DNA from 2 places in the Cobetia sp. 14N.309.X.WAT.E.A4 genome. Region 1 is predicted to be linked to the other one. Evidence: predicted binding sites of a transcription regulator. Region 1 holds the regulator's gene; the other holds the start of a gene.
The links. The regulator LexA, encoded in region 1, represses DNA repair genes until DNA is damaged. The targets are predictions, from matches to a motif close to TACTGTNTANNTANACAGTA.
Positions count from the first base shown of each region.

Region 2: OW493_RS15885 (YqiA/YcfP family alpha/beta fold hydrolase) is a predicted target of LexA. The motif match lies at 8,487-8,506, and genes of this name have one in related genera.

Region 1 covers NZ_JAPNXT010000001.1:232,032-242,433, forward strand. Annotated here, with positions in the region: gene topA (type I DNA topoisomerase) at 1-466, shown strand, start outside; gene OW493_RS01025 (DUF6586 family protein) at 466-945, shown strand; gene OW493_RS01030 (hypothetical protein) at 1,199-1,438, shown strand; gene lexA (transcriptional repressor LexA) at 1,569-2,198, opposite strand; gene OW493_RS01040 (TetR/AcrR family transcriptional regulator) at 2,761-3,438, shown strand; gene OW493_RS01045 (L,D-transpeptidase) at 3,438-3,980, shown strand; gene nagZ (beta-N-acetylhexosaminidase) at 4,183-5,277, shown strand; gene OW493_RS01055 (mechanosensitive ion channel family protein) at 5,325-6,716, shown strand; gene OW493_RS01060 (hypoxanthine-guanine phosphoribosyltransferase) at 6,697-7,278, shown strand; gene OW493_RS01065 (S-methyl-5'-thioinosine phosphorylase) at 7,530-8,267, shown strand; gene mfd (transcription-repair coupling factor) at 8,384-10,402, opposite strand, start outside.
Region 2 covers NZ_JAPNXT010000015.1:7,058-17,459, reverse strand. Annotated here, with positions in the region: gene epmB (EF-P beta-lysylation protein EpmB) at 1-768, shown strand, start outside; gene OW493_RS15910 (5-carboxymethyl-2-hydroxymuconate Delta-isomerase) at 956-1,315, shown strand; gene OW493_RS15905 (TIGR02647 family protein) at 1,424-1,672, opposite strand; gene serB (phosphoserine phosphatase SerB) at 1,894-3,105, opposite strand; gene parC (DNA topoisomerase IV subunit A) at 3,173-5,449, opposite strand; gene parE (DNA topoisomerase IV subunit B) at 5,610-7,490, opposite strand; gene OW493_RS15885 (YqiA/YcfP family alpha/beta fold hydrolase) at 7,645-8,391, opposite strand; gene pgi (glucose-6-phosphate isomerase) at 8,531-10,234, opposite strand.

The DNA of each region.
Region 1 (10,402 bases):
CATGCAGCTCAAGACCGGGCGTTTCGGCAAGTACTTCGGCTGCACCAACGAGGATTGCAAGAACACCCGCAAGCTGCTCAAGTCCGGGGAGGTCGCGCCGCCGAAGATGGACCCGATCCCCATGCCGGAACTTGCCTGCGTGAAGGTCGAGGATCACTACGTGCTGCGTGATGGCGCCAGTGGCCTGTTCCTTGCCGCCAGTCAGTTCCCCAAGAATCGCGAGACGCGTCCGCCGCTGGTCAGCGAGCTCAAGGCGCATGCCGACGAGCTGCCGGAGAAGTATCACTTCATCCTCAAGGCGCCGGAGAAAGACCCCGATGGCCGCCCGACGCAGATTCGTTTCTCGCGCAAGGCCAAGGAGCAGTTCGTGATGACGGACGAAGATGGCAAGGCGACGGGGTGGAAGGCGACCTTCGACAACGGCCGTTGGGTCGTCGAGGACAAGCGCAAGGGAGCCAAGAGCTGATGAGCCAGCGTGGCCGCACCAATCAACTGCTGTATCAGGCCGAGTTGCTGCTGGAGCAGGCGGCCGTCGCGACGCGTGATGAGCATGCCGTCGCACGGCGCATGGCCGGTGAGGAAGGGGCGCTGGCGTTGATGGAGCTGGCATTGGCCTCGTTGATCGAGGAGTGCGCCGCGTCGGCACGCTGGCCTGAGGGCAGCTGGCGCGAGCGGCTGGCCACACCGCCGACTCCCGTGGCGGAAATCGAGCAGTTGCGAAGCCTGCAGGCGCAGCCGGACAGTTGGTTGAGCCAGCTGGTGGCCGATATCACGCGTCTGCATGAAGAGGGCGGTGCTGCCCGGCGTGAGGAAGGCCAGGCGCGTGGCGATGGTCTCATCATCGCCGCGGCGGCCAATGCGCCTCTGGCAGAGCGTCTCGCCACGGCAGTCAGCGCCATGAAGGCGTTGCTGTCACACCTTCGCGAGTCGAATGTGGAGTGGTAGCGTCGCGCCTTGCCTGACCCGAAGGCGCTGGCATGTCACGCACCTGTCATTCAGGTGACGCCCTGGCATGACGGGTGCTAGACTGGCGGCATTGTGGCAAGCCCTGCATTCTCCGGTACGACCATGGCTCTGGCTGTGGTCGTACTTTTTTCTGCATTGTCGCCAGTGACTGCAAGTCGCAGGGCCTGCCCGCCGTCAAGCTGACGATCACAACGACGCCGGTATCCTCAGGATGCCGTGCAGGAGGAATGACGTGTCCGATCCCGCCGTACTTGAAATCGTGCAAATGGAAGATGGGGAAGTGATCCTGCGTGCCGCCGAGAGTGAAGGTGAGCCACTTCTCAGTATCCGCATCTCCGATGAAGCTGCCGATCTGCTGCGTGACAATCGCTTCGAGGTCGCGCGTGAGATGATCGACCACGCCATCACCCGCACCCGCCTGTGGGATGGCGAGGATGATGAAGACGAGCAGTCGGAAGGCATGGTGCACTGAGCACTTCCCGCATGTCTGCCTGTCACGAAAAAACCCGCCAATCGGCGGGTTTTTTCGTGGATGCCCTGATGGCGACAATCGTCATCTGCGCGTCAGCGCTGTGAGGACAGACTGCCTGCGAGCCTTGAGATCAGTGCAGGCCGCCATCGCGGATCACGCCCACGCCGAGGCCCTCGATTTCCAGGCTGTCCGTGCGCAGATCCACCTTGATGGGAGCGAAGTCCTCGTTCTCGGCTTCCAGCCATACGTAATGGCCATCGCGACGGAAACGCTTCACCGTCACTTCATCCCCCAGACGCGCCACCACGATCTGTCCGTCACGCACGCTGCTCGTGCGGTGCACGGCCAGCAGGTCACCTTCCAGAATGCCGACATCCTTCATCGAGACCCCGCGTACGCGCAGTAGATAGTCGGCGGCAGGCGAGAAGTAGTCACTGGGCAGCGGGCAATGGCGATCGATATGCTGGCTGGCCAGGATAGGACTGCCAGCGGCCACTTCCCCGATGACCGGCAGGCCCTGCTCGCTATCCTCTTCCGCCTCGGCCAGAGACGGCACGCGGATGCCCCGCGAGGTGCCCGGCACCATCTCGATGGCTCCCTTGCGTTTCAGGGCGCGCAGATGCTCTTCCGCGGCATTCGGTGAGCGAAAGCCCAGTGCCTGGGCGATTTCGGCACGCGTTGGCGGATAGCCTGAGGACTTGATGGTCTTGATGATGAAGTCGAAGACATCCTGCTGGCGCGGAGTAAGCGGCTGAGTCATGGGCATTGCCTTTGGCCTGGGCGGCATCTGAGCTGACGGCACGGGGTGTGCATCCATACAACTGTCATTGTATCCAGTCATGGCGGTCATGCAAGGCATCGTGGGTGCTTTGGCAGCAACGTTGCCGGCATCTTCGTCGACATCGACATGCTGACGCGAGACAGCGGGTGTCCGGGACACCCCATGACCATCCCGTCCCCGAGCGTCCCGCGTGAATGCGCGTCCTGCCGGTCTTGGCTGTCGAGTGTTTGAAACAACCAGCAATTGCCAGTCATGGCATGGACAGCTAGAATTATCTTGTTTCAAACGAATGTTCGTCGGGCGCATCAGGCTACCGGTACCTGACCCTGTGTGTCCTGTGCTTCTGTCCTGTGCTCGGGATACGGCTCGTGGCAGCCTCCGCCTCGGAGTCGCTGCCTGACACGCGGTGCGTGAAGACCGACATGTCGTTTGATTGACCTGCATGAGAAGAGTCGCCCCCGGGCCACGGCCTTGCCGTTTCCCGGGGGGACAAGGACTCCCGTGCCCCCTCGTGACTGATCACCTGACAAGGCATCCGCCCATGGCCCAGACCGATACCGTTACCCGTATCCTCGATACCGCCGAGGTCCTGTTCGCCGAGCGAGGCTTCGCCGAAACCTCGCTGCGCAATATCACCAGCAAGGCCAAGGTCAACCTGGCGGCGGTCAATTATCACTTCGGCTCAAAGAAGTCATTGATCCAGGCAGTGTTCGCCCGCTATCTCGACCCCTTCAGCGAGCGTTTCCATGCGGCACTCGACAGTGTCGAGCAGCAGCATGCCGGTCGTCAGGTGCCGCTGGAAACGCTGCTGGAAGTGATGGCGCGCACGGTGCTGGAGGTGCCGGCCGAGCGCAACAGCCTGCGTACCTTCATGCGCCTGCTCGGGCTTGCCTATACCCAGGGGCAGGGCCACATGCGTCGCTACATCCGCGAGCATTACGGCACGGTCTTCAGCCGCTTCGCCGAGCTCCTGAAGCTTGCGACGCCGGACCTGCCAGACAACGAGCGCTTCTGGCGTCTGCACTTCATGCTCGGCAGCGTGATCTTCACCTTCTCGGGACTGGACGCACTGCGCGATATCGAAGAGGCCGAATACGGCCATCACACCAGTGTGCGCGAGCTGATCCAGCACATGCGTCCGGTGGTGGTCGCGGCGATGGCGGCTCCGCTGCCGGCATCGCTCGGAGATGGTGATGCGGTCACCCAGGCGGCCAGCTGATGGCTTGCTGGGTGGCGGTGGATCTCACCCGCCAGCGTCTCGAGATACGCAATGACGCGCCGAGTGGCAGTCGTGATGCGCCGCCCCCCGCGGCTGACCCTGACACGCTGGTGCATGCCTGTGCGATCTCCAGCGGCCTCAACGGTATCGGCGAGCTCGATGGCAGCGGTTGCACGCCGACCGGCTGGCATGTGGTTCGCGCCGCGATCGGGGAGGGCAATCCGCGTGGTGCCGTCTATCGTGGGCGGCGCTTCACGGGAGAGGTGTTCACGCCTCGACTGGCCGCCGAGCACCCCGAACGCGACTGGATCCTGACGCGTATCCTGTGGCTCAGCGGTCGCGAGTCCGGCATCAACCGTGGCCGCAACGCGGCGGGACAGCGCGTCGACAGCCTGCGGCGCTACATCTACTTCCATGGTACGCCGTCCAGCGAGCCGATGGGCACCCCGGCCTCCCATGGGTGCATTCGTCTGCGCGATGAGGATCTGCTGTGCCTTTACCGGCATGCGCCGGCCGGAACGCCAGTGCTGTTGCACGCCTGACGCTGCGTTGCCTGGCGGCTGGTGCTCGCGACTGTTCGAGTCGCGCTCAGTCGGCTAGAATTGCGCCTTTCCTCGCGCCGGCCGCCTGTCCTGAGGCTTGTCTTCCAGGCTGCCGAGCCCCGTAACGACATGAAACCCTGCCGTGCGTGCCATGCCTTGCAGCGCATGACACGGCCAGCAGGCCATGGACAGGAAGGATGTCATGACACAGCCATTGGGCTCCGTAATGCTCGACGTCGAGGGGCATACCCTCACGTCTGACGAACGTGAACTACTGGCACGCCCCGCCGTCGGCGGCGTCATCCTGTTTGCGCGCAACTGTGCTTCTCCCGAGCAGGTGCTGGCGCTGTGCGGTGAGATCCGCCGCGTCAATCCACATCTGTTGATCGCCATCGATCAGGAAGGCGGACGGGTGCAACGGCTGCGCGAAGGCGTGACCCGCCTGCCGCCGATGCGCGCCCTGGCACATTGCTGCCTGGGACGTGACTGTGACGGCTGCGGTGATGATGCCCAGTCGTCAGGGCTCGGGTTTGCCCGTGACGCCGGCTGGTTGCTGGGCATGGAGATGGCCGCCATTGGCTGCGACATCACCTTCGCGCCGGTATTGGATATCGATGTCGCGGGTTCCACCATCATCGGCGACCGCAGTTTCGGGACGACTCCCGAGGACGTGATTGCCGTCGGGACCGCCTTCATCGAGGGCCTGCGCGAAGCTGGTATGGCAGCGGTCGGCAAGCATTATCCCGGTCATGGTGGCATCGCGGCGGATACCCACCGCGAGCGCGTGATCGACCCCCGCCCCTTCCGCGAGCTGCGCGAGCATGATCTCAAGCCCTTCGCGGCGCTGGCGGATCGCCTGGGTGGCGTGATGCCGGCTCATGTCATCTATCCCGACTTCGATGCGCGCCCCGCCGGCTTCTCGCCAAGCTGGCTGGGGCTGCTGCGTGAGGAGTTCGGTTTCAAGGGCGCCATCTTCTCCGATGACCTGGGCATGGCGGCTGCCGTGGCCGAGGGCGAGCCGGAAGTGCGCGCTCGTCTGGCACTGGATGCCGGCTGCGACATGGCGCTGGTGTGCAATGATCCCGCCGCCGCACGTGCCGTGCTCGACAGCCTCGATGGGGATGAGCAGCGCAATGCCGGCAAGCGTCAGGCGCGTCTGCGCTACGGGCGCGCCCGCCCCACGCTCGAGGGCCTTGCGGGGCTGTCTCGCTGGCGGCGTACCCATGCACGTCTCGAGGCGCTGGCGGCCAGTCAGCCGCTCGAGCAGGTGGCCATGCCATCGGGCTTGGCTGAATGAGCCAGCCTTGAGGGGCTTTTCCTCCAGACGTCACCCAAGGACTCCACATGGCTGAGAAATCCGCCACCGAGGCGGCTGCCGACAAGCTGGCGGCGCCTGCCGAAGAGATGATCAATCACTGGGTCGAGCCGCTGCGCAACTGGGTGGAGCAGACCTTCGGTCTGCCACTCTGGGGGATCAACCTCGCCCTGGTGCTGGTGGCCGTGGTCGTGCTGCATCTGAGCGAGCGCATTCTGCTCAGTCGCCTGGCCGTGCATGCCGAGAAGAGTCGCAACCTGTGGGATGACGCGCTGCTGCACGGGCTGCGCCATCCGCTGTCTCTGTGGCTCTACAGCATGGGGTCGCTGGTCGCGCTGGACATTCTTGCCCATCAGTTCGCGCCCGGCAGCCTGGAGGCCTATCTGGGCACGGTGCGCCAGATCATCACCCTGCTGGCGCTGGCCTGGGCGTTGATTCGCATGATCAAGCGCTTCGAGTCGCTGCGTACCACGCCACCGCCCGGCACCAACGTCAACGCGATGGATGCCACCACGGCCTCGGCGATTAGCAAGCTTCTGCGTGCCGTCGTGATCGTGCTGGTGGGTCTGGCCATCCTGCAGAATCTCGGTGTGTCACTGTCCGGCGTGATGGCCTTCGGTGGGGTCGGCGGTATCGCGGTGGGCTTCGCCGCGCGTGATCTGCTGGCCAACTTCTTCGGTGCCCTGATGATCCATCTCGACCGTCCATTCAAGGTCGGTGACTGGATTCGCTCGCCGGACCGCGAGATCGAGGGCACCGTCGAGGACATCGGCTGGCGGCTGACGCGCATCCGCACCTTCGACATGCGTCCGCTCTACATCCCCAACGCCATCTTCACCAGCATCGCGGTGGAGAATCCGTCACGGATGTACAACCGGCGCATCTTCGAGACCATTGGCTTGCGTTACGAAGATGCCACCCGGGTCGGTGACATCATCACCGCGGTCCGCGAGATGGTGGAAGGGCATGACGAGATCGACCAGACGCGGACCCAGATCGTGAACTTCAACAGCTACGGTGAACACTCGCTGGACTTCTTCGTGTACGTCTTCACGCGCACCACCGACTGGGTGAAGTATCACGCCATCAAGCAGGATGTGCTGCTGCGCATCCATGACATCATCCGTGAGCACGATGCACACGTGGCCCTGCCGGGGCAGCGCCTGCACTTCGCTGACGTGCTGTCCCTCGAGGGCGCTGCTCCTCAAGGCGACACGAATGCTGATCGCGAGTCGTCCTCGCGCCGACCGCAAGACGAACAGGACGGCAAGGCCGCTGAAGCCTCGCCGTCACACGCTGCGCAGAGCGGGTCCCGCCGTTCTGCTTCATCCTCCGCTGCTACATCCTCTGCCACGTCCGCCCGACGTGGAGATGAGGCCAGTGATACCCAGGAAACTCCCGATGCTGACTCCGACGCCTGACTCCCTGAGCGCCCTGCATGCCGAAATGCGAGACGTGATGGACAACGCCGACTGCCTGATTCCCCAGGCAGAGCTGGAGGTCGCACTTGATCGCATGGCCGGGGAGTTGACCCGCAGCCTTGGTGATCGCATGCCGATCTTCTACTGCGTGATGAATGGCGGCCTGATTACCGCAGGTCAGCTGTTGACCCGACTCAAGTTCCCGCTGGAAGTCGATTATCTGCACGCGACGCGTTACCGCGGTGCCATGCGCGGTGGCGAGCTGTTCTGGCGCGTCAATCCGGAACTGCCGATGGCCGGTCGTGACGTGGTCATCGTCGATGACATCCTCGATGAGGGTGGCACCCTGGCGGCCATCATCGAGTACTGCCGTGAAGCGGGTGCGCGCAGCGTGTCCAGCTGTGTGCTGGTGGACAAGAAGCACGATCGCAAGGCCTATCCGGGCTTCAAGGCCGACTTCTGTGGTCTGGATGTCGAGGACCGCTTCCTGTTCGGTTTCGGCATGGATTACAAGGGCTACTGGCGCAACGCGCCGGGCATCTACGCGCCCAAGGGGCTGTAACGTTCCTGAAGACGAGGCGGTTTCGTCGCGCTGCCGTCTTGTCTCACCATCGCAGCCACGCCTGCATGTGATCACCACCCGCCCGGGCCACCGCGGCGGGTGGTGTCGTTTTCGGGGCCTTTTCTCGTCTCTTGGCGCAGAGCGTGACGATTGTGCTTGTCGTTGTCGGTTGGCTCGGAGTAGCGTTCGCTCAGGGCCGAAGCGTTCGGCCCTTGAGAGATTCCTGCACATGGGTGGCGAGGAGACAGGGGATGCTGGCAGTCATCGGGGGGACCGGGTTCGGCCATTGGCCGGGTCTGGAGGTGCTCAAGCGGGGTGGTCAGGAAACTCCCTTGGGGGCGGCGTCCTGCGGGGTGGTGCAGGGGCGGCTCGGCGGCAGGTCGATCCTGTTTCTGGCGCGGCATGGTCAACCCCACAAGATGCCGCCGCATCGAATCAATTATCGCGCCAACCTGTGGGCGCTCAAGCAGGCCGGGGCGACTCACGTCGTTGGCGTCAACTGCGTGTCAGGTATCGACCCGACGCTTGCGCCGGGCACGCTGGTGGTCCCGGATCAGTTGATCGATTACACGACGGGGCGCGAAGGCTCGTTCTTCGATGGCCGTTTCAAGCCGTTCCAGCATGTGGCATTCGCCTGGCCGTATCACCGTGTCTGGCGCGAGGAGCTGCATTCGGCGGCCTCTGACGCGGGACTGGCGATCCAGGCAGGCGGAGTGCTGGGCGTGGTGCAGGGGCCGAGACTGGAAACCGCGGCCGAGATTCGTCTGATGGCGCGCGATGGCAATACGTTGGTGGGCATGACGGGGATGCCCGAGGCCGTGCTGGCCCGTGAACTCGAGATGGAGTACGCCAGCCTGTGCCTGGTGATCAGTCACGCGGCCGGGGTCGGGGAGGAGGAGCCGACGAGGGCCGGAACGGAGTCGGTGATCGAGGCAGGCATGCCGCAGGTGCAGCGCTTGCTGGCGGCGCTGCTGGCACGCCATGTGTGAGGCGCTTGTCCCTGGGAGGTGAGGCGGTCTGCCTGCCAGAAAAACGGCCTGCATCAGCGATGCAGGCCGTTTTCATGTTCCGCGTATTTTCACGTGCACAGAGGTGAGTGGGTGCGTCAGGCCGCCTGGGTCTTGGCGTTGAGCAGCTCAAGCAGGGATTCGCAGAAGCTGAAGCGCGCCTCGGCGTCTTCCATCTCGGTGGTGAAGCGCAGCGTGTCGGCACCTTCCAGCCTGTAGACATCGGGCTGGCGCTGGATGAGTGTCACCAGCGTCAAGGGATCGACAGGCGTCTGGGCGCCGAAGATGATGCGGCCGCGTGCGGCACCGGCTTCCAGCTTGACGATGCCCAGTGCCTGGGCGCGCTGGCGCAGCCGGGTCTGGCGGAACAGCGTCTTGACCGGCTCCGGCAACAGGCCGAAGCGGTCGATCATCTCGACCTGCAGTTCCCGGAGATCGCTGGCGTTCTCGGCGTTGCTGATGCGCTTGTACATCATCAGGCGCTGCTGGACATCGTGGAGGTAGTCACCCGGAATCAGCGCCGGCAGATTGAGTCCGACTTCCACACCCTCATCCAGCGGCGATTCGATGTTGGGTGTCTTGCCGGCCTTGATGGCCTTCACGGCGCGATCCAGCATCTCCATGTACAGCGAGTAGCCGATGGTTTCCATCTGGCCGGACTGCTCATCACCCAACAGCTCGCCCGCGCCACGGATCTCCATGTCATGGGAGGCCAGGGTGAAGCCTGCCCCCAGGTCATGCGATTCGCTGATTGCCTCCAGACGCTTGACCGCATCGCGGGTCATGGCCTTGGGGTGCGGGGTCAGCAGGTAGGCGTAGGCCTGGTGATGCGAGCGCCCGACGCGCCCACGCAGCTGGTGCAGCTGCGCGAGGCCGAACTTGTCGGCGCGTTCGATGATGATGGTGTTGGCGCTCGGGACGTCGATGCCGGTCTCGATGATGGTCGAGCAGACCAGCACGTTGAAGCGCTTGTGGTAGAAGTCCGACATGCGCCGCTCCAGGCTACGCTCCGGCAGCTGCCCGTGGGCGACACCGACGATGGCCTCCGGCACCAGTTCCGCGATGCGTGCCGCGCTTTCCTCGATGGTCTTGACCTCGTTGTGCAGCACGTAGACCTGTCCGCCGCGCAGCAGCTCACGCAGGATGGCTTCCTTGATCACGCCGTCGTTGCGCTGTTGGACGAAGGTCTTCACCGACAGGCGGCGCGCCGGTGGTGTGGCGATGATGGACAGGTCGCGAATGCCGCTCATCGCCATGTTGAGCGTGCGCGGAATCGGCGTGGCGGTCAGGGTCAGGATGTCCACTTCGGCACGCAGGCTCTTGAGTCGCTCCTTCTGGGAGACCCCGAAGCGGTGCTCCTCATCGATGACCAGCAGTCCCATGTTGGGCAATTCCAGCGACTTGGAGAGCAGCTTGTGGGTGCCGATCACGATATCCGCCTGCCCCTTGCGGATGCGCTCCAGTGACGCTTCCTGGCCCTTGCCGCTGGTGAAGCGCGACAGCAGGGCGATCTCCACCGCGGTGTCGGCGAAGCGATCGCGGAAGTTGTCATAATGCTGCTGGGCCAGCAGGGTGGTGGGCACCAGCACCACCACCTGACGGCCGGAGTTGACGGCCAGGAAGGCGGCGCGCATCGCGACCTCCGTCTTGCCGAAGCCGACATCGCCGCACACCACGCGATCCATCGGCTGAGGAGAGCACATGTCCTGGATCACCGCGCCGATGGTCTGCGCCTGATCCGGTGTCTCCTCGAAGGGGAAGCTGGCCGCGAAACGGGCGTAGTCCTCGGCGGGGAAGTCGCAGGCATGGCCGACACGTGCTTCGCGCCGTGCATAGACATCCAGCAGTTCGGCGGCAGTGTCGCGAATCTTCTCGGCCGCCTTGCGCTTGGCCTTCTCCCACTGCTCGGACCCCAGCTTGTGCAGCGGTGCCAGTTCATCGCTGGCGCCGGAATAGCGTGAGATCAGATGCAGGCTGTCCACCGGCACATAGAGCTTGGCGCCGTCGGCGTATTCAAGGGCGAGGAACTCGGCTTCCTGGCCGCCGGCATCGATGGTCTCGAGTCCCAGGTAGCGACCGACCCCGTGGGTGTGGTGTACCACCGGTGCGCCTTCGCG
Region 2 (10,402 bases), on a different contig from region 1:
CTGATGGCCAGCGGTGGCTGCGCGATCAATTGCCGCTATTGTTTCCGGCGCCATTTTCCCTATGAAGACCACCAGCCCAGCCGCGCGCAATGGCAGGACATTCTCGACTACCTGCGCGCCGATGAGCGCATCCACGAGGTCATCCTCTCGGGTGGCGACCCGCTCGTGTCTCCCGACAGGCGACTGGCCTGGCTGGTGGAATCATTGGGCGAGATACCGCATCTCAAGCGTCTGCGTATCCACACCCGCCTGCCGGTGGTGATACCGGATCGCGTCAATGCCGAGCTGCTGGACTGGCTGAAGGCGACGCGGCTGCAGAAGGTGCTGGTCATCCACAGCAACCACGCCAACGAGCTGGACGCGGAGGTCGCCGCGGCCATGACACGCCTCAAGGCAGCCGGGGTCACCCTGCTCAACCAGAGCGTCATCCTGCGCGGCGTCAATGACTCGGTGGAAACGCAGACGGCCCTCGCCGAGCGACTGTTCGAGTGCGGGGTGCTGCCCTACTACCTGCATGCCTTCGACCCCGTCCAGGGCGCCGCCCACTTCGCGGTCAGCGATGAAGACGCCTGCGCCCTGATGGAGGCACTGCTGGAGCATCTGCCCGGCTTCCTGATGCCACGTCTGGTGCGCGAGATCCCCGGGCGCCGCTCCAAGACGCCCCTGAGTGGTGCTCACTCCCCGGGCCACCTCGCAGACCACACCCAGACTGTCGGCCATGGTGACCATCCGGACCCGACGAGAGCCACGCTGATTGCCCGCAGCTGAAATCCACCGATAAAATCCACCGATGAGATCAGCCGATGAGGTCAGACCTTGAGGTCAGCACTGCGCCATGCGCGGTGCGCTTGCGAAAATCTGCTACCATCGCGGCCCCATTTCGCTAGAATCGCTGGCCATCATCACCATCGGCACACGCCCCAAGAGGCGTGGCCACGCTCAAGGAGCCCATCACATGCCTCATCTCGTCATTGATTATGCCGACAGTCTGGCCCCCAGCCTCGACATGGACGCGATCATGGATGACCTGCATGCCGCCGCCATGCAAAGCGGCCTGTTCAAGGAAAGCGACATCAAGGTGCGCGCGGAAAGCTGGCGTCACTGGCGCCTGGCGGGCAATCAGGCACCACTGGCGCACAAGCATGGCTTCGTCAACCTTCACTGCCATCAGCTGGAAGGTCGAAGCGATGACGACAAGTCGCGTCTGGCGGACATCCTGATGGAAGCCCTCAAGCCGCACTGCGAGGCCGCTCGCGAGGTCAGCGTGGAGATCGTCGAGATCACGCGCGCGACCTACCGCAAGCACAAGGCCTGACCCCTCAGGCAATAACGCAAGACGCCCCGCCGGCAGGCTGCCGCGGGGCGTCTTGCGTTATTGCACCTGTCCCCGGATATCGCCGTATCCGGGGCTCATGCGCGGTGTTCAGGTCCCTGTCATGGCCTGGGGAACGTGCAGCAGATCGTTCAGACGATGGGCATGCTCGGCAGCCTCACGACCCACGGAGGTCAGATAGCCACCATCGGGCAGCGTGGTCAGGCCCTTGGCGTGCAGACGTTCTGCCGCAGCGACCATGTCAGGACTGGCATCGTGGCGAATCTTCAAGCCCTTGAGGGCGGCGTCATGCGGGAACAGACACAGCAGGTGCAGTTCATCGTCATAGGGTGACGGCATGGGCAAACTCCTGACGGCGTGGCGAATGGCGTTTTGGTAGGGCGACAACAGACAGACTCCGAGTCGTCGGCGTCTGTCACCAGTCTAGTCACCGTGCGCAAAACCACCCTGCTGCTTTGGGACTAGACCCCGTCCCATCCGCCCCGAACATCGAAAACGCCCCCACCGCAACCGCGGTGAGGGCGTTTTCGATGAGGCACCGTCAGGCACTCACTGCAGACTCAGTGCTTGAGGTCCTGCTGGCGGTAGCCCATCAGATAGAGCACGGCATCAAGCCCCAGCGTCGAGATCGACTGACGCGCCTGTTCACGTACCAGCGGCTTGGCGCGGAAGGCGATGCCCAGCCCCGCTTCAGCAAGCATCTTGAGGTCGTTGGCACCATCCCCGACGGCGATGGTCTGCTCCATGCGCAGGCCGTGACGCTCGGCGATCTCGCGCAGCAGCAGCGCCTTGCGCTCGGCATCGACGATAGGCTCACGCACCTCACCGGTCACCTTGCCATCGACGATCACCAGCTCGTTGGCGTGGATCTCATCGAAGCCCAGCAGCTGCTGGAGGTGACGCGCGAAGTAGGTGAAGCCACCGGAGAGAATCGCGGTGCGATAGCCCAACGCCTTGAGATTGGCCATCAGACGCTCGACCCCATCCATCAGCGGCAGGTTGGCGGCGATCTCCGCCAGCACCGACTCGTCCAGCCCCTTGAGCTTGCTCATGCGCTCACGGAAGCTTTCCTGGAAATCCAGCTCACCGCGCATGGCACGCTCGGTGACTTGCGAGACTTCCTCGCCGACCCCATGACGACGCGCCAGCTCATCGATCACCTCGGTCTTGATCAGGGTCGAATCCATGTCGAAGCAGATCAGGCGGCGATGACGACGCCAGATATCGTCTTCCTGGATCGCGATATCGACACCATGCAGCGCGCCCAGCGCCAGCGCCTTCTCGCGCAGCGCATTGATGTCGGTCTCGTGCTCCGGCAGGCGCAGCCAGCACTCGACACAGGCGCCTTCGGCCGGTGACTCGCCATCCAGCGGTTCACGCCCCGACAGGCGATGCATGAGCTCGACGGTGATACCGAATTCCGCCGTCAGGCCGCCGACCTCGGCGAGAATGCCCGCCGGCAGCCGCGGCGCCAGCAGCGTCAGAATCCAGCGCGGGCGCTCCAGCTGATGGCTCCAGCGTGCATATTCCTCGGCGCCGACCTGCACGGCCTGCACATCCAGTCCCAGCTGTTCCCCGGCAGCACTCAGCGCCGCTTCCAGTTCGGACTGCGCCTCCAGTGCCACCAGCGCTTCCAGCGACACAAGCCCGAAGGTCACGCTCTGATTGATATCCAGCAGACGTGCGCCACTGCGGGCCAGCGCCTGACCGAGCCCTGCCAGCTGTCCCGGACGAGCCGCACCGGTGGCGCGGATCAAGATACGTTGTGTCATCGGAAAATCGTTCCTGAGCAATGAATCATCAAGAGGTTACCTCCAGGGCAGCTCGCCACTGGCATCATCAACTGTCTACGGCCAGACGATCGACCTTCTGGAAGCCCTTGGGCAACTTGCTGCCGCGTCGGCCACGCTCGCCACGATAGTAGTCAAGATCCGCGCCCTTGAGCAGCGTCTTGCGCTTGCCGGCGTGCACCACCAGCGTGGCCCCGGCAGGCACGACCACCAGCGAGCGCACGAATTCCTCACGATTGGCGGCACGTTCGCCCGGAATCGACAGCATCTTGTTGCCCTTGCCCTTGGACATTTCCGGCAACTCGGCGAGCGGGAAGACCAGCAGGCGCCCTTCGTTGGACACCACCGCCACTTCCAAGGCCGCGGGCGTGCCATCGGCAGCCTCCGGCACTGTCGGCACCTCGACCGGTGGCAGCACCGCACAGCCGCGCGGCAAGGTCAGCGCCGCCTTGCCGGACTTGTTCTTACCGGTGAGCTGCTCGAGCGTGGTCACGAAGCCATAGCCGCCATCGGAGGCCAGCAGATAGCGCGCCGAGGGTGCGTCGAGCAGCAGCCCGACCATCGAAGCCCCCGCCGCCGGATTCATGCGCCCGGTGATCGGCTCGCCCTGCCCGCGCGCACTGGGCAGATTGTGCGCGGCCAGGGTGTAGGCGCGCCCGGTGTCATCCAGCAGCACCAGCGGCTGATTGGTCTTGCCGCGCGCCGCCAGATGGAAGCGGTCGCCGGCCTTGTAGGACAGGCCTTCGGGGTCGATATCATGTCCCTTGGCGGCGCGGATCCAGCCCTTCTCGGACAGCGCGACGGTGATCGGGTCGGCGCCCATCAGCTCGACTTCCGACAGCGCCTTGGCCTCGCCGCGTTCAACCAGCGGCGAGCGACGTGCATCGCCGAAGTCAGTGGCAGCCTGCTCGAGCTCACTGTCGATCAGGTCCGTCAGGGCCTCGTCATTGCCCAGCAGATGCTTGAGGTGCTTGCGCTCGCGCTTGAGCTCGTCCTGCTCGCCCCGCAGCTTCATCTCTTCAAGACGTGCCAGGTGACGCAGACGCAGCTCGAGGATCGCCTCGGCCTGACGCTCGGAAAGCTGGAAGGTCTCGATCAGGCTGGCCTTGGGGTCTTCCTCCTCGCGGATGATGCGAATCACCTCGTCGAGATTCAGGTAAGCCGTCAGCAGCCCCTCGAGGATATGCAGACGATCCTCGACCTTGGCCAGACGATGCTCGAGGCGGCGACGCACGGTGGCACGACGATAACGCAGCCACTCGGCCAGCATCTCGTGCAGTGCCATCACGCGCGGGCGACCCTTGAGGTCGATGACGTTCATGTTGACGCGCGCGTTCTTCTCGAGATCCGTGGTGGCGAACAGGTGCGCCATCAGGCCTTCGATATCGACCCGATTGGAGCGCGGCTGAATCAGCAGGCGCGTCGGGTTCTCGTGGTCGGACTCATCGCGCAGGTCCGCGACCATCGGCAGCTTCTTGGCCTGCATCTGGGCGGCGATCTGCTCGATCACCTTGGCGCCCGAGACCTGATACGGCAGCGCCGTGATCACGATATCGCCTTCTTCCAGCACATAGCGGGCGCGCATCTTCACGCTGCCACGACCGGTGCGATAGAGCTTGGCGAGGTCGGTGCGCGGCGTGATGATCTCCGCCTCGGTGGGGAAATCCGGTGCCGGCAGGAAGTCCACCAGCTGATCGCTGTCGGAGTCCGGGTTGCGCAGCAGGTGGCGTGTGGCGGCCACGACTTCATGCACGTTGTGCGGCGGAATGTCGGTCGCCATGCCCACCGCGATGCCGGTGGTGCCGTTGAGCAGCACATTGGGCAGACGCGCCGGCAGCACCTTGGGCTCGTTCATGGTGCCATCGAAGTTGGGCACCCAGTCGACGGTGCCCTGGGAGAGCTCGGACAGCAGCACCTCGGAATATTTCGACAGACGCGATTCGGTGTAACGCATGGCCGCGAAGGACTTGGGGTCATCCTGGCTACCCCAGTTACCCTGCCCATCCACCAGCGGATAGCGATAGCTGAACGGCTGCGCCATCAGCACCATGGCCTCGTAACAGGCGCTGTCACCATGCGGGTGGAACTTGCCCAGCACATCGCCGACGGTACGCGCCGACTTCTTGTACTTGGCGTTGGCCGTCAGGGACAGCTCGCGCATGGCGTAGACGATGCGGCGCTGTACCGGCTTCATGCCATCACCGACATGCGGCAGGGCGCGGTCGAGAATCACGTACATCGAGTAGTCGAGGTACGCCTTTTCGGTGTAGTCACGCAGGGCCAGACGTTCGACGTCACCCTCCGCGACCTGGATATCCATGCTCATGGGCACTTGACCTTGATTACGAGCGTAAAACCGGGGAGCGCCTGACTCTGGCGCTCCCGAAAGAATGCTGTCGCGCAGCTTGTCTGGCTTTCGAAGTTCAGCTGCTCTCGAAGCCCAGTTGGCTTTCGAAGTTCAAAGGCTGTGAAAGCTCAACCGATGATCAGACCTCGATATCGGCCATGTTGCCGTAGTCCTCGAGCCAGCTCTTGCGATCACTGGCGCGCTTCTTGGCCAGCAGCATGTCGAGCATCTCGTGGGTGCCGTCATCCGCACTGCGCGTCAGCTGCACCAGGCGGCGAGTGTCCGGTGCCATGGTGGTCTCGCGCAGCTGTAGCGGGTTCATCTCACCCAGCCCCTTGAAGCGCTGCACGTTGGGCGTGCCACGCTTGCTCTCGAGCTGCTTGAGGATGTGCGCCTTCTCGCTCTCGTCCAGGGCGTAATGGACTTCCTTGCCCAGGTCGATGCGATACAGCGGCGGCATGGCGACGAAGACGCGTCCGGCATCCACCAGCGCCGGGAAGTGCCGCACGAACAGCGCGCACAGCAGCGTGGCGATGTGCAGGCCATCGGAGTCGGCATCCGCCAGGATGCAGACCTTGTGGTAGCGCAGCTTGGTGAGATCATCCGAGCCCGGGTCCAGCCCGATGGCGACCGCGATGTCGTGGACTTCCTGGGAGGAGTAGATGTCATGCGACTCGACTTCCCAGGTATTGAGGATCTTGCCGCGCAGCGGCAGGATCGCCTGGGTCTCGCGGTTGCGACCCTGCTTGGCGCTGCCGCCAGCCGAGTCCCCCTCGACCAGAAACAGCTCACTGTCGGCAGGGTCGGAGCTTGAGCAGTCCGAGAGCTTGCCCGGTAGCGCAGGCCCGGAAGTGACCTTCTTGCGCGCGACCTTCTTGGCGCTCTTCAGACGGCGCTGGGCCGCCGAGATCACCAGTTCCGCCAGCGCTTCGGCCTGGTCGACATGATGATTGAGCCACAGCGAGAAGGCGTCCTTGACCACGCCGGAGACGAAGGCCGCGACGCTGCGCGAGGACAGGCGCTCCTTGGTCTGACCGGCGAACTGTGGATCGAGCATCTTCACCGACAGCACGAAGGCGGCGCGCTCCCACAGGTCATCCGCACTCAGCTTGACGCCACGCGGCAGCAGACTGCGGTAGTCACAGAATTCCTTGAGCGCCTCGAGCAGGCCGGAACGCAGGCCATTGACGTGGGTGCCGCCCAGCGGCGTGGGGATCAGATTGACGTAGGGCTCCTGCACCAGCTCGCCGCCTTCCGGCAGCCACTGGATGGCCCAGTCGACGCCATGCTCCTCATCCTCGAAATGACCGACGAACGGCGATTCCGGCAGTCGCTCGAAACCATCGGTGGCGCCGAGCAGATAGTCGCGCAGGCCATCCTCGTAATGCCAGGCCGTCTCGCTGCCATCCGTCTCGGTCAGCACGACCTTGAGCCCCGGGCACAATACCGCCTTGGCGCGCAGCAGGTGACGCAGGCGCGCCATCGCCAGACGCGGACTGTCGAAGTAGCTCTCGTCCGGCCAGAAACGCACCAGAGTGCCGGTATTGCGCTTGCCGACGGTACCGATCTGACTCAGCTCCTCGACCTTCTCGCCATTCTCGAAGGCAATGCGCTGACGCAGACCCTCACGGCAGACTTCCACCTCAAGGCGTGTCGACAGGGCGTTGACCACCGAGACCCCCACGCCGTGCAGGCCGCCCGAGAAGCGATAGCTGTCCTGGGAGAACTTGCCCCCCGCGTGCAGCTTGGTGAGGATCAGCTCGATCCCGGTCACACCATGCTCGGGGTGGATGTCAGTGGGCATGCCACGACCATCATCCGCCACCTCGATACTGCCGTCTTCCAGCAGCTTCACGCGTACTTCCTTCGCGTGACCCGCCAGCGCCTCATCGACGGAGTTGTCGATGACTTCCTGGACCAGGTGGTTGGGCCGAGTGGTATCGGTATACATGCCGGGCCGCTTGCGGACCGGTTCGAGGCCGGAGAGAACCTCGATGGAACTGGCGCTGTACTGACTCATCGCAGCCTTGTGTCCTTGGTGTTGACGTCCGGCAGACGCATCACGGATGGCGATGCCTCTGCCTGATTTTCTGAAGAGAGTCGCCGCTGGCCGAACGATCCGATGACGGATTCATCTTCCTGTCCGGCCCGCACGCCCAACCGTCCTCGACACGTTAGCAGGGTGCGACGTGGAAGGATGTCGCAAGCGACGGGGCCAGACGATGGCCGGCATGCGCCATGATGGCAGGCAGGTACTCCGCCAGTCTGGCAAATCCATGATCCCCTCCCGGCGTGAGGATCAGCCGGCAATCCTGATAGAGGCTTGCGGCATCGTTGACGTCCAATGTCTCGTCCGCCGTGGCAAGCAGCACGAGGGTGCGCTGCGGCGTGACGGGGATCGCTTCCAGTGCGGCCAGCGCCGGACCGAATGCTTCGGTGACGGTGAAGGACTCGCCGGTATAGGGGTTGGCATGGGTCGACCCCAGCCATGCCGTGACGAGCCTGACCGGGCGCACGGCTGGGTTGATCAATACCGTGCGCGGCCCCTGACGCCATACGCTCTGCTCGCAGCCCTGGGGTCCATCGAGTCGCGCAGCCTCACGCGCGGCAAGCCAGGTGCTCAGAAAGCCACCCATGGAGCTGCCGATCACCACGATGGCGTCGTCACAGGCAGGGTCAGCCGGGTCGAGATCCAACTGCGCGCAGAGCGCCTGGTAGGCCTCCTCCACCACCGCCTGCCCGGCAGCGGGTTGCGGTGGGATGTCAGGCGCGACGCAGGGCAGACCGAATTCGGCGGCCGCACGCTTCATCAACTGCGCCTTGGGCGAGCAACTGGCCGAGTTGAAACCATGCAGGTACAACACGCCCCTGACCGGAGGAACGACAACGCCTGCCTGCGCAGGGTAATGGGGACGGCTCATCAGCGCTCCCGACACGCGCGAACCGAACGGCTCACGCTCGGTTCGCGGCAAGGTGTCTAGTGTAAACGATTGATTCCCATATAGGATAGCGAGAATACTGTATAAATCAACAGAGGATGATCGCCTGCGTGATCCCCCGTCAGCGCGGGTCCTGCCCCTGGGCGGCCCACACGGACTCGATCAAGGCACGACTGGAAGCGTCCAGCTGCTCGAAGCCTTCTCCCGTGGTCATGGTCGCTTCCGTCGCGGTGGCGATCTGCTTGCCCAGCTCCACGCCCCACTGATCGAACGGATTGATGTCCCAGATGGTGGCCTGGACGAAGACCTTCTGCTCGTAAAGCGCGATCAGGGCCCCCAGGGTTTCCGGCGTCAGCGCTTCCAGCAGCAGGGTGGTCGAGGGCTGATTGCCACGATAACGCTTGTGATTCGGCTGGGCCTCGTCACCCGGTATCGCGTCATCGCCCAGCATCAGCACGCGCGACTGGGCAAAGCAGTTGGCCAGTGTCAGACGGTGCTGCGCCTTGAGGTGGGCACGGGTCTCGGCGTCCTCGACGTGGTCATAGCGACGCATCGGCGCGATGAAGTCACATTCCACTGCCTGGGTGCCCTGATGCAGCAGCTGATAGAAGGCATGCTGAGCGTTCGGGCCCAGCTGGCCCCACAGCACCGGGCAGGTGGAGTAATCGACCATCTCGCCATCGTTGGTGACCGACTTGCCGTTGGATTCCATTTCCAGCTGCTCGAGGTAGCTGGCGAAGTATTCCAGGCGGCCGTCGTAGGGCAGGATGGAGTGGGCGCGAATATCGAGGAAGTTGTTGTTCCAGATACCCGCCAGCGCCAGCAATACCGGCAGATTGTCTTCCAGCGGTGCGGTGCGGAAATGCTCATCCAGCTCATGCGCCCCCGCCAGCAGGCGACGGAAGTTGTCCATGCCGACATTGAGCGCGATGGGCAGTCCGATGGTGCCCCACAGCGAGTAGCGCCCGCCGACCCAGTCCCAGAACAGCAGCTGATGTTCCGGTGCGATGCCCCACTCGCTCATCTTCTCCGGCTTGGCGGAAGCGCCGATGAAGTGCTGGCGATTGATCAGTCCTTCCAGACGGCCTTGCGGGTCAAGGCGCGACTTCAGCCAGTCACGCGCGGTGCGCGCATTGGAGAGCGTGTCGATGGTGGAGAATGACTTGGACGACAGGATGAACAAGGTGGTTTCCGGACTGAAGGACTGCAGGTAGTCCGCCAGCTGTGAGCCATCCATGGTCGAGGCGAAGTGCACGCCGACCTCATGGACGCCCTTGGGACGGCAATCGCTCAGCGCGCTCGAGACCATTAGCGGCCCCAGGTCCGAGCCACCGACCCCCAGATTGACCACATCGGTGATCGGCTTGCCGGTGGCGCCACGCCACTGCCCGCTATGGAAGGTCTCGACCATCTCGGCGAGCCGCTCGAGGCTCTCGTGGATGGCAGGTACCACATCCTCGCCATCCACCTCGAGACTTGCTGAGCGTGGCAGACGCAGGGCCGCGTGCAGGGCCGGGCGATCTTCCGAGCGATTGACGTGCTCACCGGCCAGCAGACGCTTGATGCCCTGCTCGACACCGGTTTCCCGCGCCAGCTCCAGCAGCAGCTCCAGGGTCTCCTGCTTGAGACGCTGCTTGGAGAGATCCAGGCGCAGGCCCGCGGCAGAACGGGTGAAGGTCGTCACTCGATCGCGCCCTTGCGCCGCATCCTCGGCGAACAGGTCCTTCAGGTGCACATCGGCCATCTGCTCCTGATGATGACGCGCGAGGGCCTGCCAGGCCTGACTGTTACGGCGGGCAGAACGTGCAGACGATGGAGTGGACATGGCCACCTCTCTCCTTGAAGTGTCGCGACCGGCCCTGCGTGGCCCGGTCAGAAATCGGTTGATGGAGGCATCATCGGTAAGCCGCGGCGGGTGCGTCAGGCACCTCGAATGCGTAGAATGGCGGGCCCAGCAGGGCACTCAGCCCAGCCGCTCCCCGGCCAATGGCAT